Regions from separate parts of the Bradyrhizobium sp. 41S5 genome, predicted to be linked through region 3. Evidence: predicted binding sites of a transcription regulator. Region 3 holds the regulator's gene; each other region holds the start of a gene.
What was found. Region 3 encodes PhoB, which activates phosphate uptake and scavenging genes when phosphate is short. Its sites were predicted from a motif close to TGTCATNNANCTGTCAT; they were not measured.
Positions count from the first base shown of each region.

Region 1 (7,195 bases), 3.1 Mb from region 3:
CGGCGCATTTTCGAAGAACAGGGCAACCGGGCATTTCGCCCGGCCAACAGGCGTAACTACCAAAGAGGGGTAATATGATCACTCGTCGCATCATTCTGGCCGGCGCCGCCGCGCTGGCATTCGCAGGATCCGCTTCGGCCGAGGACTGGAAGACCAAGTATCCGGAAATCACCTTCGCGGTGATCCCCGCCGAAAACGGCTCCGGCGTTACCGAGCGCTACGGTCCGCTCACCGAGTATCTGTCGAAGGAACTCGGCATCAAGGTGACCCTGCGCGTCGCCAACGACTACGCGGCCGTCATCGAGGGCCAGCGCGCCGGTAACATCCACATCGGTTACTACGGCCCGGCGTCGTTCGCCCGCGCCCGCCTCACCGGCGTCAAGACCGACGCGTTCGTGATCGACGTCAATGCCGACGGTTCGAAGGGCTATTATTCGGTGTTCTACGTGCTCGCCAAGAGCCCGTACCAGAAGGTCGAAGACCTCAAGGGCAAGAATATCGGCCTGGTCGATCCCAACTCGACCTCCGGCAACAACATGCCGCGTTTCAAGCTGAACCAGATGGGGATCGATCCGGAAACCTACTTCTCCAAGGTCGTCTTCACCGGCAGCCACGAGAACGCCGTGCTGGCGCTGGCGCAGGGCACCGTCGACGTCGCCGCCAACTGGTGGAATGCCGACGATGATTCCAACCTGACCCGCATGCTCGCCAAGAACATGGTGAAGTCGAGCGACGGCACGCCGCTGAAGAAGGAAGACTTCCGCATCATCGTGAAGTCGGATCTGATCATCAACTCGCCCTACGCCTATCTCGAGAGCCTTCCCGACGACATGAAGGCGAAGATCAAGCAGGCCTTCCTCGACATGCCGACGAAGGATCCGGAAGCCTTCAAGAAGCTGTCGGACGGCAAGAACCGTCCGTGGCAGCCGGTCACCAATGCCGACTACGACAAGACCATCGAGCTGATCAAGTTCGTCGACGCTCTACGCAAGAAGGGCTCCTGATCGCACATCGCCGTTGAACTGGGCCGGGTTTCGACAACCCGGCCCTTTTCGTTCACCCCTCGAGCAGACTGGCCCGCATCGATGGCGACCGCCATTTCCATCCTTCCAGCGCAGCAATTGGCGACGCTGAACGATGCCTATCGCAAGGCGGTCGCGCGCAAGCGGCTGAAGGCGACGGTGGCGGCCGCGGTGTTTTGCGCGGCGCTGTTTATCGCGGCGCTCGGCGCCGACGTGAACCTGCACACGTTCTTCACCTATTTCGGCAACTTCGTCAGCTATTTCGACCGCATCCTGACGCTGGATTCCGGTGCGCGGGTCTGGACCGATCCGGTGGAATGGTTCTGGGGCCTGAAGAAATGGCTGCGGCTGCTCGGTGAGACCCTCCTGATCAGCTATGTCGGCACCTTGACCGGTGCTGTGTTCGCGTTTGCGCTGAATTTCTTCGCGGCCCAGAACACCTCGCCGGGACCATGGGTGCGCTTTACCGTCCGTCGCCTGCTTGAATTCGCCCGCACCGTGCCGGGCATCGTGTTCGCGCTGATCTTCGTGATCGCGTTCGGCCTCGGGCCGATGGCCGGCGTGCTGGCGATTGCGATCCACACCACCGGGGCGCTCGGCAAGCTGTTCGCCGAGATCGTCGAGAATGCCGACATGAAGCCGGTCGAGGGCATCCGCTCCACCGGCGCGAGCTGGCTGTCCTGCATGCGCTTTGCCATCCTGCCGCAGGTCTCGGCGGGCTATGCCAGCTATGCGCTGCTGCGCTTCGAGATCAATGTCCGGGAGGCGTCGGTGATGGGCTTCGTCGGTGCCGGCGGCATCGGGCAGGAGCTCGTGGTCGCGATCCGCAAGTTCTACTATTCCGACGTCAGTGCGATCCTCGTCACCATCATCGTCACCGTCTTCATCATCGACATCTCGACCGGCTGGCTGCGCGGCCGGCTGTTCGGCAAGGAGACCCGGCGATGAGCCAGCTGCCGAAGCCGGACACCGCGGACTTGCGTGCGAAATACCCTGGCGTGTTCGAACGCCCCGCGTCGGCGCGGCTGGCGATGCCGGCCACGATCGTGGCAGCGCTCGCGATCTTCGTCTACGGCTTGGTCGATCTCGATTTCTCGCCGACGAAGCTGATCTCAGGGATGAGCCAACTCGGCTGGATCACCATGATGATGATCCCGCCGAACCCCGGCTCGTCGTTCCCGCTCTACATGCAGGCGCTCGGCGAGACGCTGTCGATCGCGTTGCTCGGCACCACGCTTGCGGCACTCTTCGCGCTGCCGGTCAGCCTCTTGGCGGCGCGCAACATCATCCCCTCGAACCTGATCCGCTTTCCGGTGCGCCGCTTCCTGGATTCGATCCGCGGCGTCGACACGCTGATCTGGGCGCTGGTCTGGATCAACGTCGTCGGCCTCGGCCCGTTCGCTGGCGTGCTGGCGATCATGGTCTCCGACTTCGGCGCGTTCGGAAAGCTGTTCTCGGAGGCGATCGAGGCCGCGGACCGCAAGCAGGTCGAGGGCATCCGCGCCTCCGGCGGCAACGCGCTGCATGAAATCCGCTTCGGCCTGCTGCCGCAGGTGCTGCCTGTGATCGCCGGGCAGGTACTCTACTTCATCGAATCGAACACGCGGTCGGCCACCATCATCGGTATCGTCGGCGCCGGCGGCATCGGCCTGCAACTCGCCGAGCAGATCCGCGTGCTGGAATGGCAGAAGGTGTCGTTCCTGATCCTGATGATCCTGATCGCGGTCGCCGCGATCGATTTCATCTCGAGCAAGCTGCGCTTTGCCATCATCGGCCAAAGGGCGGTGGTGTAGGAGGTTACCTCGCCCCGCGCTTGCGGGGAGAGGTCGGATTGCGAAGCAATCCGGGTAAGGGGGGTGTCCCCGTATTCACGTCTGTCGGATTCGCGGAGATAGCCCCTCACCCCAACCCTCTCCCCGCAAAAGCGGGGCGAGGGGGCAGAGAGATCAGCTGTTCTCGACTAGGAACTCGACGCGCTCGGCGGCGAAGCGCGAGCGCTTGGTCACCAGCGGGTGGTCCAGCATATCGACATCGGTCGCGTCGACCACCAGCACCGGCCGGCCCAGCGGCAGATCGAGCCGCGCGGCGTCGGTCGCATCGGCGATCGCCGCGGTGATCCGGGTCGAGGCGCGGTGGTAATCCTTCACGCCGTAATGCCCGAGCAGCTTCGTCATCGAGCGAACGCCGGCGAACACGCTGCCGGCATCGGGAAACCGCTCGGCCGACAGCCAGGTGGTGGAAACGCAGATCGGCGTCCGGTCGGCGAGCCGCACCGCCTCGATCCTGATCAGCGGCGCACCGATCTTCAGGCCGAGCTCGCGCGCGATCTCGCGATTGGCGATGTCGCTGCCTGCATCGATCAGCTGGCCGCGCGGCTCGTGGCCACCGGCGCCGACGATCTCCGAGAACCGCGTGCGCGAACGCAGGGGGTAGGCAAGGCGCTGGGCCTCGACATAGGTGCCGCTGCCGCGCTCGGCGCGCACTAGGCCGCGCTCGGCGAGTGCGGCGAGCGCCCGCCGCACGGTGTGGCGGTTGACCCGGTAAGTCTCGGCGATCTCCATCTCGCCGGGCAGCTTTTCGCCCGCAGCAAAGCGGCCGTCGGCGATGCCGCGCTCGATGCCGTCAGCGACCTGCCGCCACAAGGCGACGCCGGAACTTTCCTGCATGCTCATGGCGCGGTGATACCAGAAATCTTCGGTTTGTCACGAAACAGTCATGGCGCTCGGCTATCAAGTTGTCTAGTATCATAGACAACTCGATGCAAGCAAGGTTGCCAAAGGTTGCCCATGAATTCGACCATGAGTTCGACCGGACCAGACAGCAAACAGGCCCAGCGCAAGGCCGCGATGACGGTGCTGGCGCACTCCGCCGCGGCCGACATCGCAGGCCGGCTGGCGGCGATTGCGGTGCCGACGCATGAAAACCTGCGCGAGCCGGAGAACGGCCTCGTGATGATGCGCGGGCGGATCGGCGGCGACGGTGCGCCGTTCAATCTCGGCGAGGCGACGGTGTCGCGCGCGGCGGTGCGGCTTGCGACCGGCGAGGTCGGCTTCGGCTACACGCTCGGCCGCGATGCGCACAAGGCGCAGATGATCGCGCTGTGCGACGCCATGGTGCAGTCGACAGAATTGTCCGGCGAGGTGGAGGCAAAGGTGATCGCGCCGCTGCGTGTCGCCATGAATGCCGAACGCGCGCGCAAGGCCGCGGAGACCGCGGCGACCCGGGTTGATTTCTACACGATGGTGCGCGGTGAGGGGTGATGCAATGACGACGATTGCCGAAATGCCCGCAGGCTTTGCCGACAAGGTGCTGTCGGCGCAATCCACGTTCCGCTCCGTGATGGATGCGATGGCGCGCCCGGGCAGCGTGCAGCGCGTCTCCGCTGATGTCGGAACGCCCGCCGGCTTGATGCGCGGCGCGGCCGCGATCGCGCTGACGCTGTTCGATCACGATACGCCGATCTGGCTCGACGATGCGATGTCGGCGATACCGGATGTTGCCCGCTGGCTGAAGTTTCACGCCAGCGCGCCGGTGGTTGCGGATTCCGCAATCGCAAGCTTCGCGCTGATCGGCGATGCCGCAAACCTGCCGGCGCTGGAGCGTTTCGCGCTCGGTAGCGGCGAATATCCTGACCGGTCGACCACGCTGATCCTGCAGGTCGACAGCCTGACGCAGGGCCTGGCCTTCGAGCTGAAGGGGCCCGGCATCGACGGCAGCACGCTGCTGCAGGCGATGATCAAGCCGCGCGACCTGTTCCAGCGACTGTCGATCAATGAAGCGCTGTTCCCGCGCGGCATCGACGTCGTGTTGGTCCATGACGACAAGATTGTCGCGATCCCGCGCACGACGCGGTTGATCGCTAGCGGAGTTTGAGCGATGTATGTAGCCGTCAAGGGAGGCGAGCGCGCCATCGAGAACGCTCATCGGCTGCTCGCGCATGAGCGGCGCGGCGATCGCGATGTGCCCGAGGTGACGCTGGCGCAGATCTCCGAGCAGCTCGCGCTGGGTGTCGACCGCGTGATGACCGAAGGCTCGCTCTACGATCGCGAGCTTGCGGCGCTCGCGATCAAGCAGGCGCGCGGCGACATGATCGAGGCGATCTTCCTGGTTCGCGCCTTCCGCGCTACGCTGCCGCGTTTCGGCGCCACCGAACCGGTCAACACCGGCCAGATGCAGGTGCGGCGGCGCATCTCCTCGACCTTCAAGGACGTTCCGGGCGGCCAGATCCTGGGGCCGACGTTCGATTACACCCATCGCCTGCTCGATCCGCAGCTCGCAGAAGGCTTCGTGCCGGAACAGCCGATGACCGCGGAAGCGTCGCAGGCGGCAACGCCGCGGGTCACCGACATTCTCGGCCGCGATGGTTTGATCGAATCGTCACCACGGGCCGATGCTGACGCACCGGTCGGCGACCTGACGCGCGAACCGTTGAGCTTCCCGGCCGATCGCGATCTGCGGCTGCAGAATCTGGCGCGCGGCGACGAAGGCTTCCTGCTCGCGCTCGGCTATTCGACGCAGCGCGGCTACGGCCGCAATCACCCCTTCGCCGGCGAGATCCGCTTCGGCGAGGTCGAGGTCGAATTCTCAGCCGAGGACGCAGGCTTCGCGGTGCCGCTGGGCTCGATCGAGCTGACCGAGTGCCAAATGGTCAACCAATTCAAGGGCTCGACGACCGAGGCGCCGTGCTTCACCCGCGGCTATGGCCTCGCGTTCGGCCAGAGCGAGCGCAAGACCATGTCGATGGCGCTGGTCGACCGCGCGCTGCGCGCACGCGAACTTGGCGAGGAGGCGGAAGCGCCGGCGCAGGACGAGGAATTCGTGATGTCGCACTCCGACAATGTCCAGTCGACCGGCTTCGTCGAGCATCTCAAGCTGCCGCATTACGTCGACTTCCAGTCCGAGCTCGGCCTGCTGCGCAAGCTGCGGCAGGAGTTCGCGGAAGCCAACGATGCCGTGGAAATGCAGGAGGCCGCGGAATGAACGCGCCGACGTACAATTTCGCCTATCTCGACGAGCAGACCAAACGAATGATCCGCCGCGCGATCCTGAAGGCGATCGCGATCCCGGGCTATCAAGTGCCGTTCGCGAGCCGCGAGATGCCGATGCCCTATGGCTGGGGCACCGGCGGTGTGCAGGTGACGGCGGCGATCCTCGGCCCCGACGACGTGTTGAAGGTGATCGACCAGGGTTCGGACGACACCACCAACGCGATCTCGATCCGCAAGTTCTTCGGCAAGACCGCGGGTGTCGCGACCACGACCTCGACGACGGACGCGACCGTGATCCAGACCCGGCACCGCATTCCCGAGGCGTCGCTGCACGCCGGACAGGTGCTGGTCTATCAGGTGCCGATCCCCGAGCCGCTGCGCTTCCTCGAGCCGCGCGAGACCGAGACGCGGCGCATGCACGCGCTCGCCGAATACGGGCTGATGCATGTCAAGCTCTACGAGGACATCGCGCGCTTCGGCCATATCGCAACCGCCTACGCCTATCCGGTGAAGGTGAATGCACGCTACGTCATGGACCCGTCGCCGACGCCAAAATTCGACAATCCGAAGATGGATAATTGCGCGGCGCTGCAGCTGTTCGGCGCCGGCCGCGAGAAGCGCATCTACGCGATCCCGCCCTACACCACCGTGGTCTCGCTGGATTTCGAGGATCATCCGTTCACGCGTTACCGCTTCAACGCGCCCTGCGCGCTGTGCGGCGCCGACAATTCCTATCTCGACGAGATAGTCACCGACGACAAGGGCGGGCGGATGTTCGTCTGCTCCGATACCGACTTCTGCGAGCAGCGCCAGGCGGCCGGCCATCACGGCACCGAGAGCGCGGCGCCGCACAAGGAGAAGGCGCATGTCTGAGCTCTCGAGCCTCGACAACGACCAGCCGCTGCTGGTGGCCGAGCGGCTTGCCAAGAATTACGGCCGGCTCCCGGCCTGCCGCGATGTCTCCTTCGCGCTCTATCCCGGTGAGGTGCTGGCGATCGTCGGCGAGTCCGGTTCGGGCAAGTCGACCCTGCTGCAACTGCTCTCCGCGCAGCTCGCGCCGAGCGCGGGGCGGGTGTCCTACCGGATGCGCGACGGCGTGCTGCGCGATCTCGCCGAGCTCGGCGAAGCGGAGCGGCGCTTCCTGTTCCGCACCGACTGGGGCTTCGTCCACCAGGATCCGGCGCA
Region 1 is NZ_CP083721.1:6,382,932-6,390,126, reverse strand. It holds gene phnD (phosphonate ABC transporter substrate-binding protein) at 75-1,004, shown strand; gene phnE (phosphonate ABC transporter, permease protein PhnE) at 1,086-1,970, shown strand; gene phnE (phosphonate ABC transporter, permease protein PhnE) at 1,967-2,815, shown strand; gene phnF (phosphonate metabolism transcriptional regulator PhnF) at 2,969-3,694, opposite strand; gene phnG (phosphonate C-P lyase system protein PhnG) at 3,821-4,282, shown strand; gene phnH (phosphonate C-P lyase system protein PhnH) at 4,287-4,895, shown strand; gene HAP47_RS30660 (carbon-phosphorus lyase complex subunit PhnI) at 4,899-6,002, shown strand; gene HAP47_RS30655 (alpha-D-ribose 1-methylphosphonate 5-phosphate C-P-lyase PhnJ) at 5,999-6,883, shown strand; gene phnK (phosphonate C-P lyase system protein PhnK) at 6,876-7,195, shown strand, end outside.
Region 1: the regulator PhoB is predicted to act here: its motif matches at 3,723-3,739, upstream of phnF (phosphonate metabolism transcriptional regulator PhnF).

Region 2 (7,195 bases), 3.1 Mb from region 3:
TTGGCGGCGTCGCTGCGGAACGCGTTCAAAATGCGCAGCAGCAGCAAGATTGAGACGTTGCCCTTGCCCGCTTCGATGAGAGCAATGTAGCGCTGCGACACGCCGGATCGGCGGGCCAGTTCGCGACGTGTCATGCCGATATTCGCGCGCGCCCCGCGCATGGCCTCGCCCAGTTGCCGCAGGAAGTCGCTTTCGGAAAACGACGTACCACCAGGCCCGGAAGAACGTGCCGATCGGTCTATGGAGGAACGATTTCCAGTCACGACGTGCCCCTTATGATTGCTCATCATCGACGAGCGGGATTTCCTGTCCTTGACGCGGATCAATGACAGGAAACCGGCGGGGCCTGCCGCTTATCGCACCGAAAACGGCGCCTGATAGGGCCGGCCGAACGGCACGCCGTTGACCACGGTCTGCACCGGCTTCAGCTGCAGATTGCCGTCGCGCTTGTTGTTGCGGGTGTCGACGAAGGTGACCGGGCCTTCGATGAGGTCCATGATCGCGACATCGCCGGGGGCCCCACGCTGCAGCGTGCCGATCTTCGGGGTGCGGTTGATGATCCGCGCCGGCACCGAGGTCGCCATCGCCACCACCTGATCCAGCGAGGAGCCCATCGCCAGGAACTTGCTCATCACGTTGGGCAGGAACGGGATGCCGGGCGAATTGCCGGAGAAGACGTGGATGTCGGACGAGATCGTATCGGGCGTGCAGCCGGCGGGGATGGCGATCTCGGCCACCGTGAAATCGAAGCTGCCGCCGCCATGGCCGACGTCGAACAGCACGCCGCGCTGCTTGGCCGCGAGCGCCGCCGGCAGCAGCTTGCCGTCCTGCACGATGTTGGTGAAGGCGCCCGACATGTTCGGCGCGCCGGAATAGGCGTGGGTGAGGATATCGCCCGGACGCAGCAGGTCGAGGATGTCGGACATCAACTCCCTGGTCTCGACGCCGCCGATATGCACCATCATCCGCGCCGGCCAGCCGCACATCTCGCAGGCCTGGATGCCGCGCTTCAGCGGCTCGACGCCGTGCTTGAAGATGACGTTCTCCGACATCCGCACCTTGACCCCGATCAGGAAGTCAGGGTTCTCGGCGAGCGCCATGGCGCAGGCTTCGACCTGGGCGTTGTCGATGTTGTAGAGCTCGGCCACCGGAAAGGCCGACAGGCCGTTGTTGGCGATATGGACGAAGGCATAGATCCGCGTCCGCGACTGCGCGACGATGAAGCGCCGCAGCGCCGCGAGATTGTTGACGCCGGCATCGCCGGCCGAGACGACCGTCGTGGTGCCCTGGAACTGCACCAGCTCGTCGGCGGGAATGCCGATTGCCGAGCCGTAGGGATAGACGTGGCAGTGCAGATCGACGAGGCCCGGCATCACAAGCTTGCCCGATGCGTCGATGGTCTTGGCGGCGCGCGCGGCCGGGATCTCGTCCTCGATCGCCTCGATCAGGCCCCAGCGGATGCCGATGTCGCGCTTGCCGCGCAACGATTGGCTCGGATCGATCACGTCGCCGCTCTTGATGACGAGGTCGAATTTGTCGTCCGGCCCCATCGCCGCAGCGGCCGGCCCTGCGATGACCGCAGCAGCGGCCGATCCCGTACCTCTCAAAAAATCCCGGCGTGAAAATTCACTCACGGCAACGTCCCCCCGAACATTGATTGTTATGGCGCGATGATGCTTCGGACGCCGGGGTTAGGCAAGGCCGTCGAAAGAGGCTGTAACGCTCACGCACCGGTTGTGCAGCGAACGCGCGGCGAGCGTTGCGCTGGGACCGTTGCTGAACAGGTGTTCAGAAAACTCCTCTGGTTCCAGAGGAACGTTTCGATGCCTGCACGGTTTCCTCCCCGCATCATTGAGGAGGATGAAATGAAGAAGATTGGTTTTGTTTTTGCGGCGATTGGTACGCTTGCTGTGGCCGTTCCGTCGATCGCGAGCGCCGAGACCGTCGTGATAAAGCGCGGTCATCACCACTGGGATCGTGGCTGGGGCTCGCGGGCCGAGATGCGCCATGACCATGGCTGGCATCGCGGCTGGCATCACGACCATGATCGCGCGATGGTCATCAGGCGGGACCGCTATTAAGCGCCGAGACATACGATAGACCGACACAACGGAAAATGGCTCCTCGCGGAGCCATTTTCTTGTTCTGCGTCCTTATCGGGTCCTCGCAGGACTCAGTCCCACGCCGGAGCAAAACCCGGATTCACGCAGCGCATGTCCTTGCGCAGCGCAGCGATCGCCTTGCGGTCGTCGTCGTCGAGCTTGACCTTCAGCGCGTCGAGATTGGCCTTTTGGCTCTCGGCACGCGAGGCTTTCGGGATCGCCGCAACGCCGTCCTGGTCGAGCAGCCATTTCAGCGCCGCCTGCGCTGCGGTCGCATCATGCTTGCTGCCGATTTTCGCCAGCGTCTCGTCGGTCGCGAAACGGCCCTGGGCCAGGGGGCAATACGCCACGAGCGGGATCGATTTCGCGGCGAGATATTTCCGCACCGGCGTCTGGTCCAGCATCGCATGATATTCGATCTGGTTGCAGGCGATCGGTGCCTTGATGTCCTCGACCACGGTCTTGAGCAGCGCGGTGGTGAAATTGGCGACGCCGATCGCGCGGGTGCGGCCTTCCTCCTTCAGCTTCATCAGCGTCTCGAAGACAGCCGGCAGCTTCATGCTCCGCGATGGCCAGTGCACCAGATAGAGGTCGACGTAATCAAGGCGCAGCTTCTTCAGGCTGGCGTCGAACGCTTTCCGGATCGCATCCGGCGCCAAATTCTCATGCCAGACCTTCGTGGTCACATGCAGGTCCTTGCGCGCGACCTTCGCATCCGCGATCGCGGCCCCGATCGCCTCCTCATTGCCGTACATCTCGGCGGTGTCGATATGCCGGTAACCGAGCCCGAGCGCGCTCTCGACCGCCGCGCGGCAGGCATCACCCTGCATGCGGAAGGTGCCGAGCCCGAGCTGCGGCAGGCTGATGCCCTGTGTCTGCAGATTGTCCATGGATAGCTCCTGACGCGTGGGACGCCGATATCATCGGCGACGTCACGCCAGCAAATCGTCTGAAAGGAATGAAATTGGCAGAACTGCCGGCACGCAGTCTGCCTGCAAACCGGCGCTGCGGGCAAGGCGCCCGCAATCAAGATGTCGCGACGAATCCGCGCTTGACGCGTTTTCCTCACGCGAACCGGAACCCCACTTCGCTCGAAAACGCTATGGGTTCTAGATGTGTTGCGCCATGATCTGGCCGGGCCGCGCGTCCGGCCGCGGCTCGATATCGACCGACCAGAGATCGTGGTTGTCGACGTCCTTCAGTGTCACTCTCATCACGCCGGTCCTGCCGTCGATGTCGACGCGGCCGAAGAATTGCAGGCCGAAGCACGGCGCGAGATTGTCATCCTGCTCGGCCGAGCAGCCCTTCTGGTACATCGCCTTGGGGCCAAAGGTGTTGTCGAGCTCGCCCGGCGACCAGGTTCCGGCATGCAACGGACCGGAGACGAACTCCCAGAACGGCTCGAACTCCTGGAACACGGCGTGGTTCGGATCATAATGATGCGCGGCGGTGTAGTGCATGTCGGCGGTGAGCCACACCGTGTTGCGGATGCCGGCGCGCTTCATGAAGGACAGGAGATCGGCGATCTCGTGCTCGCGCCGCTCCGGCGGCCCGTCGCCGAGCGCGACGGCGTCCAGGCTGACGAGGCCGATCGGCAGATCCGCCGCGATCACCTTCCAAATAGCATCCGACGCCACCAGCTCCCGCTTCAGCCAGGCGAGCTGGTTCTCGCCGAGGATGAACGCCTGGTCCGGATCGCCTTGCTTGTTCCAGCTGGAATCGCGGTAGGAGCGCATGTCGATGATGAAGACGTCGAGCAGCGGCCCGTAGGCGATCTTGCGATAGACCCGTCCGTCGCGCTCCGGCATCAGCCGCATCGGCATGAATTCATGGAAGGCGCGGCGCGCCCGCGCCACCAGGCGCGAGGTACCGTCCGCGTCATAGCCGGTTGCGTCGGCGGTGCCGATTGGCGACCAGTCGTCGGCCACCTCGTGGTCGTCCCACTGCGCGAACATCGGCACCTCGGCATGGAAGGCGCGGAAATTCTCGTCGAGCCAGTTGTATTTGTAGTTGCCGCGAAACTCCTCGAGGCTGCGCGCGACGACCGATTTCTCCTCGGTGACGATGTTGCGCCAGATCTCGCCGTTGGGCAGCGTCTGTTCCGACGGCACCGTGCAATCCGCATAGATGTGGTCGCCGGAATGGATGAAGAAATCCGGGCGCTCGTTCAGCATGGTGCGATAGCTGCGAAGGCCGCCGCGCGAGGGGTCGATGCCCCAGCCCTGCCCGACCACGTCGCCGGACCAGATGAACGAGACTGAGCGGCGGTCGACTGGTGCGGTGCGGAAATGCCCAATGCGGCTCTCGCCGGCGATGCCGCCGCGATCCTCGAAGCGGATACGGTAAAACAGGTCCTGTCCCGGCGGCAGGCCATCGAGCAGCAGTTTTGCGGTGAAGTCGCGCTCGGGCAGCGCGTCGGCGGACGCGCGGCGCAGGACGGTGGCAAAACTCTCGACCGCGGCGCATTCGATCTGCATCCGCGCGGCGCGATCGGCGCGGGCCCAGATCACAGCGGAGTCGCTGGCGACGTCGCCAGACTGGATGCCCGCGATCGCAGGGCGATCCGCCGCACGGCTCAGATATGGTTTTGCCAGCGCGCCCAATCCCGCCAGCGCGGCCGTCGACGCCGAGCGCACTAGAAGCTGACGCCTTGTGAGGCCTCGCCCCCTCGCGGAGATCGCTGTCGCCATCGAATAACCTTCGTCGAATCGCAACGAAGGTTTTGCCTGCGCCGTTTGACTCCGCCCTTACGGTTTCTTGACTCTCCGCCGACGGTTTTGCGACGGCGGGATGACTCGGCGGAGAGATGGAGATATGAACGGTGTCGTCAGGCGCCAAGCGCGCAAACGCCGAACCCGTCATCCTGAGGGCAAGCGGAGCGAGCCTCGAAGGATGAATCGGCCCGGCTGCGAGATCGGGCCGATTCATCCTTCGAGACGGCCGTTTCGCGGCCTCCTCAGGATGACGGGTTTGGTATTGGTACGAACGCGCGCGCGAGTTCGCGTGAGACCGCCGAACTGCCCTCACCGCTGCCAGTTGCAGATGCCGCCAGTGCGGCACGGCCAGGTCTGGATCCTGGTGTCGCGGGCTTCCGCGTCGAGCGGATTCGAATGGCGCCGTGCCAGCTTGGCACGGGCGGGAACCTGCGCCACTGCGCGCTTGCGTTCATGCGGTGCCGACACCCTGGTCGTCCGCACAGCCTTCTGAGGCTCGACTTTCGGCTGCTCGACATTCGGTTCGACATTGGCGTGCTGATCAGGTCCGTGGTCGGTCTTCGCCTCGACCGGAACCGGCTCGAACTGCGCCGGCGGGCCAAGCGGCTTCGGCGACAGCACGGCCCGCGCTAGGTCGAGACTGAGGAACTCGCTTGGGCGGTAGTCGTCAGCCAACGCCACGCCACCCAACGCCAGGTACGCGGTGCAAACAGTTGCAACAAAAGCGCTTTTCAGGACCATCAAAGGGCCTCCTGAAATCACTCGAACAGAACAGCCATCATGTAGGAAGCCGGCCGCGCGAATCCAGCCGCGGCTCGCGGGCAGGGTTACCGGTCAACCAAGGCGGCCCTGGAAAGTTCCGCTGCCTGCCGCCTCAAGCCCCGTTCCGATGGTATCGGAACGGGGTTCCAGGTTGTTGTTTTGACGCGTTTTCTTCACGAGAACCGGTAGCCGAAAACGCTTGAGCCTATTCGGCCGCCTGCGCCAACGGCTGGCCGATCGCACGCTCCAGCCGCGCGCATTCGGTGCGGTAGCGGGCGACGTTGCCTTCCTTGATGTGGCCGTAGCCGCGCACGAGGTCCGCGGCCTTCGCCAGCGCCACCAGGCGCGGCAGGTCGAGCGGCGTCTTGCCGTCGAGGTGACGCAGGATCATCGCCGAATAATCGACCGGCAGCGTGCGCTCCATCTTGCGCTCGGCGGTGTAGCCGAAGATGTCGAATGCGGTGCCGCGCAGGCCCTTCAGCCCCGCCAGCAGGCCGAACGCCTTGAAGATCCACGGGCCGAATTCGCGCTTCTGCAATCGCCCGGTGACGGGATCGCGCTGCGCCAGCAGCGGCGGCGCCAGCAAGACCTTCAAGCCGGAATTGCCCTCGAACTGCTCCTTCAGCGCCTTGCTGAACTCGCCGTCCGAATAGAGCCGCGCGACTTCATATTCGTCCTTGTAGGCCATCAGCTTGAACAGGCCCTTTGCAAAGGCCTCGGTCAGGTCCTGCGAGCCCGGCGCTGCCGCAGCCTCGGCGGAGCGGACGCGCGCGACGTCGTCGAGATAGCGCTTCGCGTAGCCCGCGTCCTGATAGTCGGTGAGGAATTTGGCGCGGAACGCGATCGCCTCATCGAGCGTCTTCTTCGCCGGTGCGGCCCCTGCGCTCTTGAAGCGCGCGGCGCTGACAACGCGCTGCAGATCATGCGCGGCGAGCCGGCCCCATGAGAACGCGGTCTTGTTCATCTCGATCGCGGCGCCGTTGAGCTCGATCGCCTTCAGGATGGCCTCGAGCGACAGCGGGATCGCGCCACGCTGGAACGCGAAGCCGAGCATGAAGGCGTTGGTCGCGATGCTGTCGCCCATCAGCGCGGTGGCAAGCCCGGTGGCATCCAGGATGTCGAGATCATCAGGTCTCACCGCGCCGTTCAGCGCATCGCGCATCGAGCTGGCCTCGAAATCGATATCGGGATCGATCACGAAGCTCGCGGTCGGCAGCAGGTCGGCATTGACGACGGCGCGAGTGACGCCGCGCTCGGCGCGGCTCAGCGCCGGCACGCTGGTGGCGACGACGAGATCGCAGCCGAGGATCAGATTGGCATTGCCGGGCGCGATGCGAACCGTGGTCAGCATGTCGGACGCGGGCGCCAGCCGGACATGGCTCATGACCGCGCCGTTCTTCTGCGACAGGCCGGTGAAGTCGAGCGTCGAGCAGGCGAGCCCCTCGACATGGGCGGCCATGCCGAGCAGCGCACCGATAGTGATGACGCCGGTGCCGCCGATGCCGGTGATCAGGATGTTGTAGGGGCCAGTCAGCGCGGCGGCGGGCGGCGCCGGCAGGTCCGCGAACAGCGCCTTCGGATCGGCGGCGGTGCGATCAGCCTTGCGCAGCTTGGGAT
Region 2 is NZ_CP083721.1:6,361,308-6,368,502, forward strand. It holds gene HAP47_RS30560 (helix-turn-helix domain-containing protein) at 1-326, opposite strand, end outside; gene HAP47_RS30565 (amidohydrolase family protein) at 354-1,634, opposite strand; gene HAP47_RS30570 (hypothetical protein) at 1,866-2,081, shown strand; gene HAP47_RS30575 (aldo/keto reductase) at 2,174-2,992, opposite strand; gene HAP47_RS30580 (alkaline phosphatase D family protein) at 3,212-4,792, opposite strand; gene HAP47_RS30585 (hypothetical protein) at 5,126-5,557, opposite strand; gene HAP47_RS30590 (indolepyruvate ferredoxin oxidoreductase family protein) at 5,784-7,195, opposite strand, start outside.
Region 2: the regulator PhoB is predicted to act here: its motif matches at 4,882-4,898, upstream of HAP47_RS30580 (alkaline phosphatase D family protein).

Region 3 (7,195 bases):
CCGGAGCACCTGCCGCGGCTGACCGAGCGGTTCTACCGGGTGGACGTCGGCGACAGCCGTAACCAGGGCGGAACCGGCCTCGGATTATCGCTGGTGAAACATATTCTTAACCGTCATCGCGGGCGTCTTCTGATCGAGAGCGTGCCGAACAATGGCGCGACCTTTACCGCCTGTTTTCCCCGGCCGAAGACCCCGTTACCGACCCAAAGCTAAGCGTTTTCAGTCGCTTAGTGCTGTCATCCAACTGTCATCCAACCTTCGTAAAAGCGGCACCGACCGCTCCTAGATGGACCGGTGTGAGCGCGATCGGGCGCAATTGGCGCTTCGCTCACAAGATGGAGACCACCCCATGAATTTCATCAAAGCTATCGTCGCTGCCGGCCTGGTCGCCGCTTCGGCGTCGGCCTTCGCTGCCGATATTACCGGCGCGGGCGCAACGTTCCCGTTCCCGATTTATTCGAAGTGGGCTGACGCCTACAAGAAGGACACCGGCAATGGCCTGAACTATCAGTCCATCGGCTCCGGCGGCGGCATCAAGCAGATCCAGGCCAAGACGGTCACCTTTGGCGCGACCGACATGCCGCTCAAGGCCGAGCAGCTCGAGAAGGACGGCCTCGTCCAATGGCCGATGGTGATGGGCGCGATCGTTCCGGTGGTGAATCTCGAGGGCGTGAAGCCCGGCGACATGGTGTTCGACGGCGAGACGCTCGCCAACATCTACCTCGGCAAGATCACCAAGTGGGACGATCCGGCGATCAAGAAGCTCAATCCGAATGTGAAGCTTCCCTCGGACGCGATCACGGTGGTTCGCCGCTCGGATGGTTCCGGCACCACCTTCAACTTCACGAATTATCTCTCCAAGGTGAGCCCTGACTGGAAGAGCAAGGTCGGCGAAGGCACCGCGGTGGAATGGCCGACCGGCGTCGGCGCCAAGGGCAACGAGGGCGTCTCCGGCAACATCGGCCAGACCAAAAACTCGATCGGATATGTCGAGTATGCCTACGCCAAGCAGAACAAGCTGACTTACACCGGCATGGTCAACAAGGGTGGCAAGACGGTTCAGCCGACGGTCGAAGCGTTCCAGGCGGCCGCTTCCAACGCTGACTGGGCTCATGCGCCCGGCTATTACGTGATCCTGACCGACCAGCCCGGCGACAAGTCCTGGCCGATCACCGCGTCGACCTTTATCCTGATGCACAAGGAAGCGACGGATAAGGCGGCCTCCCAGGAAGCTCTCAAGTTCTTCCGCTGGGCGTTCAAGAACGGCGCCAAGATGGCCGAAGAGCTCGACTACATCCCGATGCCGGACAATGTCATCCAGCAGATCGAGAAGACCTGGTCCTCGGACATCAAGAGCTAAGTCTAACGATTTCGAACAAGGCCTGTGCCGCCTGCCGGCGGCACAGGTTGATCAATAGAGACCCGGGCTCCCTCACCGCGGCAAGACGCGCGGGTGGGGCCCCGGCTTCGCGCCCCGGAGGCGCAAGCCGGAACGACGCCCGGCCAAATGCGTCAGTAGAGATCGCTTCGGGGCGTAGCGGTTTGCGTTGCTTTCACATAGTAATGAGGGGATTGGCGTGGCAGACATGGCTGTTCAGAGCGATGTGATGGAAGCCGCGGGACCGTACGATCGCGCCAAGGCCCTCAGCGCCTTCAAGCTGGGTGATCTCACCTTCTATTGGATCACCCGTATCTCGGCGATTTCGGTTCTGTTGATCCTCGGCGGCATCATCCTGTCGCTGATCGTCGGCGCTTGGCCGGCGATGAAGGAGTACGGCTTAGCCTTCATCTGGACGCAGCGCTGGGCGCCCTCGGCAGATCCGCCGGTGCTCGGCGCACTCGGCCCGATCTACGGCACCCTGATCACCTCGGTTATCGCGATGATGATCGCGATTCCGGTCGGTCTTGGCATCGCCATCTTCCTCACCGAGCTGTGCCCGCAAATGCTGCGCCGCCCGATCGGCATCGCCATTGAGCTGCTCGCCGGCATCCCCTCGATCATATACGGCATGTGGGGCTTCTTCGTGCTGGGCCCGTTCCTGGCCAACACGTTCCAGCCCTTCATGATCCGAATGTTCGAGGGCGTCCCGGTGCTGGGCGCGGTGTTCGCAGGGCCGCCGTCCTATCTCAGCCTGTTCAACGCCGCGCTGATCCTTGCCATCATGGTGCTGCCCTTCATCACCGCGATCTCGGTCGACGTGTTCAAGACCGTGCCGCCGGTGCTGAAAGAGGCCGCCTACGGCATGGGCTGCACCACCTGGGAAGTCGTCCGCAGCGTCGTGATCCCCTACACCCGGGTCGGCGTGATCGGCGGCATCATGCTGGCGCTCGGCCGCGCACTCGGCGAGACCATGGCTGTGACCTTCATCATCGGCAACTCGTTCCGCATCTCGTCGTCGATCTTCGCGCCGGGCACCACGATCTCGGCGGCGATCGCCTCCGAATTCGCCGAGAGCGACGGCCTGCACCAGTCCGGCCTGATCCTGCTCGGCCTCCTGCTGTTCGTCCTGACCTTCTTCGTGCTCGCCGGCGCCCGGCTGATGCTGATGCGGCTTGAAACGAAAGCGGGGAAATAGCGTTATGAACCCGATCTACAAATCCCGCCGCCGCAGCGACATCGTCATTCGCGCACTCTGTGTCTGCGCGGCGCTGTTCGGCGTCACCTGGCTGGCGCTGATCCTGTTCACTCTGGTCTACAACGGTCTTGCCGGCCTCAGCGTGCAGCTGTTCACCCAGAACACGCCGCCGCCGGGCTCGACCGAAGGCGGCCTGCTCAATGCCATCGTCGGCTCCGTCATCATGACGGTGATCGGCGTCGGCATCGGCGCGCCGCTCGGCCTGTTCGCCGGCACCTACCTCGCCGAATACGGCAAGCACGACAAGCTCACCTCGGTGATCCGCTTCATCAACGACATCCTGCTCAGCGCGCCCTCGATCATCATCGGCCTGTTCATCTACGGCGCGGTGGTGGTGCCGATGCGCGGCTTCTCGGCGATCGCAGGCAGTCTCGCGCTCGCCGTGATCGTGATCCCGGTCGTGCTGCGCACCACCGAGGACATGCTGCTGCTGGTGCCCAATCCGCTGCGCGAGGCGGCCTCCGCGCTCGGCCTGCCGCGCTCGCTGGTGATCAAGCGGATCGCTTATCGTGCTGCGCGTAGCGGCTTGATCACCGGCGTGCTGCTGGCGACCGCCCGCGTCGCCGGCGAGACCGCGCCGCTGCTGTTCACCGCGCTGTCGAACCAGTTTTTCAGTTGGGACTTGACCAAGACGATGGCCAACCTGCCAGTCACCATCAACAACTTCGTGCAGAGCCCCTACGCCTACTGGAAAGAGCTGGCGTGGAGCGGCGCACTGCTGATCACATTCACCGTGCTCGCGCTGAATATCGGCGCGCGTATCCTTGGTGCCGAAAGGGCCGCAAAATGACCGAGCTCTCCGTTTCAACCAGTAACCCGAGCCACGTTGCACCGCATACGCCGCTGCCGGAAGCGCCGCCGAAAGTCACGGTGCGCAACCTCAATTTCTATTACGGCGAGCACCACGCGCTGAAGAACATCAACCTGACGCTGGGCACCAACCGCGTCACGGCGTTCATCGGTCCGTCGGGCTGCGGCAAGTCGACCCTGCTGCGGATCTTCAACCGGATGTATGACCTTTATCCGGGCCAGCGCGCTACCGGTCAGCTGATGCTGGACCAGACCAACATTCTCGATCCCAAGCTCGACCTCAATCTGCTGCGCGCGCGGGTCGGCATGGTGTTTCAGAAGCCGACGCCGTTCCCGATGACGATCTACGAGAACATCGCCTTCGGCATCCGCCTCTACGAGAAGATCTCGAAGTCCGAGATGGACGACCGGGTCGAGAAGGCGCTGCGCGGCGGCGCGCTGTGGAACGAGGTCAAGGACAAGCTGAACGCCTCCGGCCTGTCGCTTTCCGGCGGCCAGCAGCAGCGCTTGTGCATCGCGCGCACCGTGGCGGTGCGGCCCGAGGTGATCCTGTTCGACGAGCCGTGCTCGGCGCTCGATCCGATCTCGACCGCCAAGGTCGAGGAGCTGATCCAGGAGCTCTCCGAGGACTACACGATCGCGATCGTCACCCACAACATGCAGCAGGCGGCGCGCGTCTCCGACAAGACCGCGTTCATGTATCTCGGTGAGCTGATCGAGTTCGACGACACCAACAAGATCTTCACCTCGCCGAGCGATCGACGCACCCAGGACTACATCACCGGCCGGTTCGGCTAGAGCATGATCCGGAAAAGTGGGCACCGGTTTTCCGATCGGATCATGCGAAACTGAGGACACCAAATCATGATCCTCGGGATCATGAGGGAGACAAGCGATGGCTTCTGAACATACCGCCAAGGCATTCGACAGCGACCTGCAGGAGTTGACCCGCCTGGTCGCCGAGATGGGCGGCCTCGTCGAGCGGATGATTACCGAGTCGGTCGACGCGCTGATCCGTCGCGACGTCGCGCTTGGCAAGCGCGTGGTCGCCGCCGACATCGAGATCGACAATCTGCAGCGCGTCATCGAAGAGCGCGCGGTGCTGACGATCGCCCGCCGCCAGCCGATGGCGATCGACCTGCGTGAAATCGTCAGCGCGATGCGCGTGGCCACCGACCTCGAGCGGATCGGCGACCTCGCCAAGAATATGGGCAAGCGCGTCGCGGCGCTGGAAAGCGATTTCCAGCCGCTGAAGCTGATCCGCGGCCTGGAGCACATGACCGACCTCGTGCTGTCGCAGGTCAAGTCGGTGCTCGACGCCTATGCCGCGCACGATCTGCCGGCGGCGATGAACGTCTGGAAGGGCGACGAGGAGGTCGATGCGATCTGCACCTCGCTGTTCCGCGAGCTGCTGACCTACATGATGGAGGATCCGCGCAACATCTCGTTCTGCATACATCTGATGTTCTGCGCCAAGAACATCGAGCGGATCGGGGATCACGCCACCAATATCGCCGAGACCGTGTTCTACATGATCGAGGGCCAGCAGATCACCGACAAGCGCCCGAAGGGCGACATGACCAATTTTGCCACCACTGTGCCGGGTACCTAGGACATGATCCGCGAGCGCGGAGCCGGATTGTCTTCACGACAAGTCGTTTCCGCGGGGATTATGCTCAGGAAAGTAAGCGTTTCGGTTTGCGTCTGGGCAACGGATCACCACAGAGAGAGAACTTGAACCGATGAGCGCACGCATTCTGGTAGTCGAAGACGAGGAAGCGCTGACGACACTGTTGCGCTACAACCTCGATGCGGAAGGCTACGATGTCGAAACGGTCGGGCGCGGCGACGATGCCGACACCCGCCTGAAGGAGCGCGTTCCCGACCTCGTGGTACTGGACTGGATGCTGCCGGGCCTGTCCGGCATCGAGCTGTGCCGCCGCCTGCGGGCGCGGCCCGAGACCAAGCAGCTTCCGATCATCATGCTGACCGCGCGCGGCGAGGAGAGCGAGCGCGTGCGCGGGCTTGCCACCGGCGCCGACGATTACATCGTCAAGCCGTTCTCGGTGCCGGAATTGCTGGCACGGGTGAAGGGCCTGCTGCGCCGCGCGAGCCCGGAGCGGCTTGCGACCGTGCTGACCTATGGCGACATCGAGCTCGACCGCGAGAAGCGCCGCGTGGCGCGCTCGGGACGTCCGATCGATCTCGGTCCGACCGAGTATCGGCTGCTCGAATTCTTCCTCGAGCATCCCGGCCGCGTGTTCAGCCGCGAGCAGCTGCTCGACAGCGTCTGGGGCCGCGACATCTATATCGATGAGCGTACCGTCGACGTGCACATCGGCCGCCTGCGCAAGCTGCTCAATCCGGGCCGCGAGCAGGATCCGATCCGCACCGTGCGCGGCGCCGGCTATGCGCTCGACGACCGCTTCGCGAAGGCCGAGCCGCAGCCGTAAGGCCTGCATGGCAACCTCAAGCCGCAACACGGCGTCGTCCCGGCGAAAGCCGGGACCCATACGCCGCGGCCGCCGCAATGGGCACGCGGCCAGACGGCTTTCTAACAATACGCATTCGGGGTTACGGGTCCCGGCTTTCGCCGGGACGACGCTGGTGGATAGTTCCGCGCTACGATCACACAAACAAATCCCCGCTTTCGCGGGGATTTGTTTTTGCAGTCCAGGCAGTTTCCCGAGTGCTTACTTGATCTGTGGCTTGGCCGACGGCCGGCGGCGATCGGCGGCGGGCTGGTAGGCGACGCGCGAGTGATGCGCGCAATAGGGCAGGCCGGCGAGCGCCTTGCCGCCGCAGAAGAAGAATTCCGGGCTTGAGGGATCGCCGACCGGCCAGTGGCAGGTGGCCTCGTTGAGCTCGAGCAGCGACAGCCGCTGGCTCATCGGCACCACGTTGTCGAAGGAGATCGGATCGGGCTCCATCTCGACCTCGAAGGCGTGCGCCAGCGCGGTGTTGCCGCGCGACACCGGGCGCGCCACCCGCATCATGTGCTGGGCGGGACGGGCCTTGCGCTGCCGCGGCGCAGCCGTGGAGGGGGCCTTGGCGCGGCCGGAGAGGCCGAGCCGATGTACTTTGCCGATCACGGCGTTTCGCGTCACATTGCCAAGTTCCGCCGCGATCTGGCTGGCCGAGAGGCCGGATTCCCAGAGCTTCTTCAGCTGCTCGACGCGATCGTCGGACCAGGTCAATACAGTCATCGCATTCTTCCTTTCGCATGGCGCCGGCCACTCATCGGAGCGGCGCTGCGAGCCAATCTGGACAAATATCCCTGCGGCCAGAATCCCTTAGCCCTCGCCGGGCACGGTGTTGCGCCCGAACGTTTACGCGTGACACGAAGGCTACTTAGAGGGTCCAGTACTGCCGCACGAGATGTCGTACCCGACAGGCCAAACGCTACAATATGGCGTGACTCTGGCGCAAGAGTCCGCGGCCGTGCGTCCACATGTTCCCGCAAAGTTAAGCATTGCTGTGAGGCTTTTCCACCGCTCCGGATTGCGCTGGTTTCGCATTGCAGGAAGGCCAGCAAAGGCCGGCTCCTGGCGATTGACACTTACCGGCCGCCGCATAGAATGTCCCGCACGTGCCGCCCGCAAAGGCGGCCGTTTTGTTTTCCGAAGCTGGCGGTTGCTGCGTAGGCGTCAAGGCGCGCGGCGATTGACGGTTTCAAACCGGCAGTGAACGCCATGACCAACGCCTCGTCGCATCTGCTCCCCGTCTTCGCCCGGGTCGATCTCGGCTTC
Region 3 is NZ_CP083721.1:1,034,299-1,041,493, forward strand. It holds gene HAP47_RS04900 (sensor histidine kinase) at 1-213, shown strand, start outside; gene pstS (phosphate ABC transporter substrate-binding protein PstS) at 350-1,360, shown strand; gene pstC (phosphate ABC transporter permease subunit PstC) at 1,587-2,576, shown strand; gene pstA (phosphate ABC transporter permease PstA) at 2,581-3,426, shown strand; gene pstB (phosphate ABC transporter ATP-binding protein PstB) at 3,423-4,244, shown strand; gene phoU (phosphate signaling complex protein PhoU) at 4,342-5,058, shown strand; gene phoB (phosphate regulon transcriptional regulator PhoB) at 5,189-5,899, shown strand; gene HAP47_RS04935 (GcrA family cell cycle regulator) at 6,140-6,652, opposite strand; gene HAP47_RS04940 (aspartate aminotransferase family protein) at 7,139-7,195, shown strand, end outside.

Region 4 (7,195 bases), 610 kb from region 3:
AGATCGAGGCTGGAAAACACCTCGCGTCCGCCGCGCACGCATTTCAGATTTCGTCCCGAGAGCCGCATGGTTCGTCTTGTCACAGCCCTCTGAAATCTTTCGCTACCGCGTGAGAATTTTTGGGTCGCGCAACGCTGTCGCACGCTTGTCGGTGTGGCGGTGCTTCTAGAAAGGTTCTATAAGCCCGGAACTTGATGCAGCACACACAATCGGCGGCCGCAAGCCATCCAGGCCATTCCCTCGGCCCGTGTCGATCGCCGGTGTTTAGTTACCCTTGCCGGGTATAACTGAAAATTGGGATTCCTCGCATGACCTCGCTCGACAGCTTCAAATGCCGCAAGACCATGAAGGTCGGCGGCAAGTCCTACGTCTATTACAGCCTGCCCCAGGCAGAGAAGAACGGACTGAAGGGTATCTCGAAGCTGCCGTATTCGATGAAGGTTCTGCTCGAGAACCTGCTGCGCAACGAGGACGGCCGCACCGTGAAGAAGGAAGACATCGTTGCGGTGTCGAAGTGGCTGAAGAAGCGCCAGCTCGAGCACGAAATCGCGTTCCGCCCGGCGCGCGTGCTGATGCAGGATTTCACCGGCGTTCCGGCCGTGGTCGATCTCGCGGCGATGCGCAACGCGATGCAGAACCTCGGTGGCGACGCCGAGAAGATCAACCCGCTGGTGCCGGTCGATCTCGTCATCGACCACTCGGTGATCGTCAACTTCTTCGGTGACAACAAGGCATTCGCGAAGAACGTCACCGAGGAATACAAGCAGAACCAGGAGCGCTACGAGTTCCTGAAGTGGGGCCAGAAGGCGTTCTCGAACTTCTCGGTGGTGCCGCCCGGCACCGGCATCTGCCACCAGGTCAATCTCGAATACCTTGCACAGACGGTGTGGACCAAGAAGGAGAAGATGACGGTCGGCAAGAAGACCGGCACCTTCGAGGTCGCCTATCCCGACTCGCTCGTCGGCACCGACTCGCACACCACGATGGTCAACGGCCTCGCCGTGCTCGGCTGGGGCGTCGGCGGCATCGAGGCGGAAGCCTGCATGCTCGGCCAGCCGCTGTCGATGCTGCTGCCGGAAGTGGTCGGCTTCAAGCTCAAGGGCCAGCTCAAGGAAGGCGTCACCGCGACCGACCTGGTGCTGACCGTCACCCAGATGCTGCGCAAGCTCGGCGTGGTCGGCAAGTTCGTCGAGTTCTTCGGTCCGGGCCTCGATTTCCTGTCGGTCGCGGACAAGGCGACCATTGGCAACATGGCGCCCGAATACGGCGCGACCTGCGGCTTCTTCCCGGTCGATGCCGCGACCATCGATTACCTGAAGACCTCGGGCCGCAAGGCTGATCGCGTCAAGCTGGTGCAGGCCTATGCCAAGGCGCAGGGCCTGTTCCGTACCGCCAAGTCGGCCGATCCGGTGTTCACCACCACGCTGACGCTCGACCTCGCCGACGTGGTGCCGTCGATGGCCGGACCGAAGCGCCCCGAAGGCCGCATCGCGCTGCCGGCCGTCTCGACCGGTTTCGCCACCGCGCTGGTCAACGAATACAAGAAGCCCGATGGCGAGCAGAAGCGCTTCGCGGTCGAGGGCCGCAATTTCGATCTCGGTCATGGCGATGTCGTGATCGCTGCGATCACCTCCTGCACCAACACCTCGAACCCGAGCGTGCTGATCGGCGCCGGCCTCCTGGCGCGCAAGGCGGCCGCCAAGGGCCTGAAGGCCAAGCCGTGGGTGAAGACCTCGCTCGCGCCGGGCAGCCAGGTGGTGGCGGAATATCTCGCCAATTCCGGCCTGCAGGCCGATCTCGACAAGGTCGGCTTCAACCTGGTCGGCTTCGGCTGCACCACCTGCATCGGCAATTCCGGCCCGCTGCCGGAAGACATCTCGAAGTCGATCAACGACAACGGCATCGTCGCCGCCGCCGTACTGTCGGGCAACCGCAACTTCGAAGGCCGCGTCTCGCCGGACGTGCAGGCGAACTACCTCGCCTCGCCGCCGCTGGTGGTCGCGCATGCGCTCGCCGGCACCGTGACCAAGGATCTCGCGGTCGAGCCGATCGGCATCGGCAAGGATGGCAAGCCGGTGTTCCTGAAGGACATCTGGCCGACCACCAAGGAGATCAACGCCTTCATGAAGAAGTACGTCACCGCGACGATCTTCAAGAAGAAGTACGCCGACGTGTTCAAGGGCGACACCAACTGGCGCAAGATCAAGACCACGGAAAGCGAGACCTATCGCTGGAACATGAGCTCGACCTATGTGCAGAACCCGCCCTATTTCGAAGGCATGAAGAAGCAGCCGGAGCCGATCGTCGACGTGCTCGACGCGCGGATCCTCGCGATGTTCGGCGACAAGATCACCACCGACCACATCTCGCCGGCCGGCTCGATCAAGCTGACCTCGCCCGCCGGCAAGTTCCTGAGCGAGCACCAAGTGCGCCCCGCCGACTTCAACCAGTACGGCACGCGGCGCGGCAACCATGAAGTGATGATGCGCGGCACCTTCGCCAACATCCGCATCAAGAACTTCATGCTGAAGGGTGCCGACGGCAATATTCCGGAAGGCGGTCTGACCAAGCACTGGCCCGACGGCGAGCAGATGTCGATCTACGACGCCGCGATGAAGTACCAGCAGGAGAACGTGCCGCTGGTGGTGTTCGCCGGCGCCGAATACGGCAACGGCTCGTCGCGCGACTGGGCCGCCAAGGGCACCCGCCTGCTCGGCGTGCGCGCGGTGATCTGCCAGAGCTTCGAGCGCATCCATCGCTCCAACCTGGTCGGCATGGGTGTGCTTCCGCTCACCTTCCAGGACGGCACGTCGTGGTCCTCGCTCGGCCTCAAGGGCGACGAGAAGGTCACGATCCGCGGGCTGCAGGGCGATTTGAAGCCGCGCCAGACGCTGACGGCCGAAATCGTCTCCGCCGACGGCGGCAAGCGGGACGTCCCGCTGCTCTGCCGCATCGATACGCTGGACGAGCTCGACTACTATCGCAACGGCGGCATCCTGCATTACGTGCTGCGCAAGCTCGCGGCCTAGCGCGGATTTGTGATCAGTGCCTCACTGCTTAGTGAGTAGCGGCTAAAAAGAAGGCGGCCTATGACAAGGCCGCCTTCTCGCGTTCTGGGGCACGCAAGTTCAAGGGACAACTTCATGCTCCGTACAAATACGGATGGAAATCATCACGACTGGTTCGCAGTATGACAGCGATGATCGCCTATAATTGTATCTCGCGATGGTCCAGCGCGCTTGGTTTCTGCGCGATCGTCGCGATCATCCGCCCCGCTCACGCTGATCCGCGTGCTGTCGTCGAACTCTTCACCTCGCAGGGATGCTCGTCATGTCCGCCGGCGGACAAGATCATCGGTGACCTCGCGAAGGACCCCAATGTCATCGCGCTCAGCATGCCGATCGACTATTGGGATTATCTCGGCTGGAAGGACACGCTGGCCGATTCCCGTTTCAGCGCGCGCCAGAAAGCCTATTCGCATATGCGCGGCGACCGCGACGTCTATACGCCGCAGGCCGTGATCAACGGCTCCGCCCATGTGATCGGCAGCGACCGCGCCGGCATCGAGGACGCGATCAAGGACACCGAGAAGAGCGGCAGCGTGATGTCGGTCCCGGTGACGATGACGCTGACCGGCAAGCAGATCAACGTGTCGGTGGCCGCATCGAAATCGCCCGCGGTGTCGCGCGGCGAAGTCTGGATCTGCTCGATCTCGAAGTCGGTGCCGATCTCGATCGCGCGCGGTGAGAACCGCGGCCGCGAGATCACGTACCACAACGTGGTGCGCAATCTCCTGAAGGTCGGCGACTGGAACGGCTCGTCCGGGAGTTGGACCGTGCCGCTCGAGAACATCACGCGCGATGGCGTCGATGCCGCGGCCGTGTACGTCCAGGACGGCAATCGCGACAAGCCGGGCCCGATGCTGGGCGCCGCATTCACCTCGCTTCACTAGAGCTTCGGTTCTGATTGATCAGAACCGAAGCTCTGGGTTCTTGTTTGACGCGTTTTCTTCATGCGAACCGGTGTCCACTTCGCTCGAAAACGCTCCAGCGCTGCGCGGCGCTGGCTTCTGCCAGTCGCGTCGTTGGGCCGCACGCAAGTTGTCGTGCGGCTCCGCGCGCCGGCAAGCGTGCATCCACTGATTTGCTGAGAGGGAAGCGCCGAGGCTTGCGGGTCTTGATCGCGCTTAGTCGGGCAGGGCCCCAAAAACAAAAAGGACCAACTTTCGTTGGCCCAGTGGGTTGGGATTTGACTCCCCTGCGAACAGGCCCGATCCCGACGGCCCCGGGGGGCTGGGGGCTGAGGAATCCGGAACCGAAAGGACCGGGCCAACGCAGTATTTTCTTTTCGCAGGGCAGCGGGGCAGGCGATGGGCGGAAGTGGGGCAGCAATATGATTCCTCTAACGTTCCCGTGACTCTTCGGTTTTCCGGACAATCCGTCGCGCCTGGCCGTGGTTAAGGGCTGGTTGCATTGCGAATGGCCCCTTGCGGGCTCCGGCGCTTAGCGCAATCATGTCACTCTCATGACGATCCCGAAGTGGGGGGACCGGCCTTCGGAACCCGATCGTCACCGGGATAACAGGAGGCGCTCGATGAGTTTGATCTCGGAGGATAGTGATCCGAGTGGGAATCGTGCCGGGGCGCGTCCCGCCGCCGCGACCTCTCAGCCCAACCGCGTGACATTCAACCGACTTGAGCTCAACCGCATTCTCAATCTCTACGGCCGCATGGTCGCCGATGGCGAGTGGCGCGACTATGCGATCGACTTCCTGAAGGACCGCGCCGTGTTCTCGGTGTTCCGGCGCGCATCCGAAATGCCGATCTACCGGATCGAGAAGGATCCCCGGCTGGCGCGTAAGCAGGGCATGTACAGCGTGATTTCGGCGACCGGCCTGATCCTGCGCCGCGGCCACGAGCTCGAACGGGTGCTGCTCGCGATCGATCGCAAGCTGTCGCTGGTATAGGCGCTACGGAGGTATAGGCGTTACGGATTGCCGTCTAATCCGCCGTCGCCGCGCCCTCGCCGAGCGCGCGCTGCATCATCACGGTGTCGAGCCAGCGGCCGAATTTCAGGCCGACATTCGGGTGCGTCGCGATCATCTGAAATCCGCAGCGGCGGTGCAGCCCGATCGAGCCGACATTGGCCGAGTCCCTGATCACCGCGATCATCTGCCGAAAGTCGCGCGCGTCGCATTCGGCGATCAGGCGCTCCATCAGCCGGAGGCCGATGCCGCGGCGATGGACCGCGGGGTCCAGATAGACCGAGTTCTCGACCGTGAAGCGATAGGCCGGCCGCGGTCCGGTAGGGGCCGGCATAGGCATAGCCCGCGATGCGGCCGTCCAGCACGGCGACGAAATAGGGGAAGCCGCCATCGATCAGCGCGCTGTAGCGGCGGGTCATCTCGGCAAGGTCGGGCGGGATCAGCTCGAAGGTCGCTGTGCCGAAGCGCACCGCGTGCTCGTAGATCGCCGTGATCGAGGGCAGGTCCGCCTCGACGGTTAGCCTGATTTCCGGATTGGACCCCGCGGGACTGGACATGGCACGACAGTATTTTGCCCTGCGTAAAAGAAAAGCCCCGGCCGCGTGGCCGGGGCTTTGGATCAATCGGCAGCCGGAGGCGCCTATGCATTTCATTGCTTAACTGAATCGGAGGGGATTCCGGTTTTTGGCGGTTTGTGATTCAAGATGCTGACTGGATTGGAGGCCAGCATCGCATGACCCGACCTCTTTCCCTGGATCTTCGCGAGCGTGTGGTGGCGTCGGTTTTGGCGGGCGAGAGCTGCCGATCTGTGGCGGAACGGTTTGGTGTTGCGGTCTCGTCGGTTGTGAAGTGGTCACAGCGGCAGCGGGCGACCGGCTCGGTTGCGCCCGGCAAGATGGGCGGTCACCGCAAGCCCTTGCTTGATCCGCATCGTGCCTTCATTGTCGAGCGGATCATTCAGACGCCGCACCTGACGCTGCATGGTCTGAAGGCGGAACTGGCAGCTCGTGGGGTCAAGGTCTCACACAACGCGGTCTGGCTGTTCCTGCGCCGGGAAGGGCTGCGGTTCAAAAAAACACTGTTCGCCCTCGAACAAGCGCGCGCCGACGTCTCTCGTAGGCGCCAGCGTTGGCGATCCTGGCAGGCCGGACTTGATCCGGGCCGGCTCGTCTTCATCGATGAGACTTGGATCAAGACCAACATGGCCCCTTTGCGGGGCTGGGGCCCCAAGGGCGCACGCCTGCGCGGCTTCGCCCCGCACGGTCACTGGCGTACCCTCACATTCCTCGGCGCGCTCCGCCATGACCAACTCACGGCACCCTGCGTCTTCGACGGCCCGATCAACGGCGAATGCTTCTGCGCTTATGTGAAGCACCTTCTCCTGCCAACCCTGCGCGAAGGCGACATCGTCATTCTCGACAACCTCGGAAGCCACAAGTCGAAAGCTGTCAGGCAAATGATCCAGGCTGCTGGCGCCAGGCTCTGGTACCTGCCGCCATACTCGCCCGACCTCAACCCGATCGAACAGGCCTTCTCCAAGATCAAACACTGGATGCGGCAGGCTCAGAGGCGCACCGTCGAAGACACTTGGCGCCACATCGGTCACCTCGTTCAGGACATCCAGCCTCGCGAATGCGCAAACTACTTCGCAAACGCCGGTTATGCTTCAGTCAAAATGTGAAACGCTCTAGTCGCGCTGGCCGAGCAGCTGCAGGAGCAGCGTGAACAGGTTGATGAAGTTCAGGTAGAGCGACAGCGCACCAGTGATTGCCGCACGCTCTGCCATCACGCCACCCTGCGAGGCGTAGCCGTAGATGTAGTCGTTCTTCAGCCGCTGGGTATCCCAGGCGGTGAGGCCCGCGAACACCAGCACGCCGACCACCGACACGATGAACTGCAGCGCCGAGCTCGCCAGGAACAGGTTAACCAGGCTCGCGATGATGATGCCGATCAGGCCCATGAACAGGAACGAGCCCATGCCGCTCATGTCACGCTTGGTGGTGTAGCCGTAGAGGCTCAGCGCACCGAACGTCGCCGCGGTGATGAAGAACACGCGCACGATCGAGGTGTGCGTGTACACCAGGAAGATCGACGACAGCGACAGGCCCATCAGCGCCGAGAACACCCAGAACAGCAGCTGGGCGGTCGCAGGCTGCAGGCGGTTGATGCCGGCCGAGATGACGAACACCATCGCCAGAGGGGCGAGGATGAA
Region 4 is NZ_CP083721.1:419,302-426,496, forward strand. It holds gene ccmA (heme ABC exporter ATP-binding protein CcmA) at 1-68, opposite strand, end outside; gene acnA (aconitate hydratase AcnA) at 309-3,029, shown strand; gene HAP47_RS02110 (DUF1223 domain-containing protein) at 3,191-3,952, shown strand; gene HAP47_RS02115 (DUF2794 domain-containing protein) at 4,594-4,965, shown strand; partial or broken gene HAP47_RS02120 (GNAT family N-acetyltransferase) at 5,000-5,540, opposite strand; gene HAP47_RS02125 (IS630 family transposase) at 5,717-6,664, shown strand; gene HAP47_RS02130 (Bax inhibitor-1/YccA family protein) at 6,671-7,195, opposite strand, start outside.
Region 4: the regulator PhoB is predicted to act here: its motif matches at 4,514-4,530, upstream of HAP47_RS02115 (DUF2794 domain-containing protein).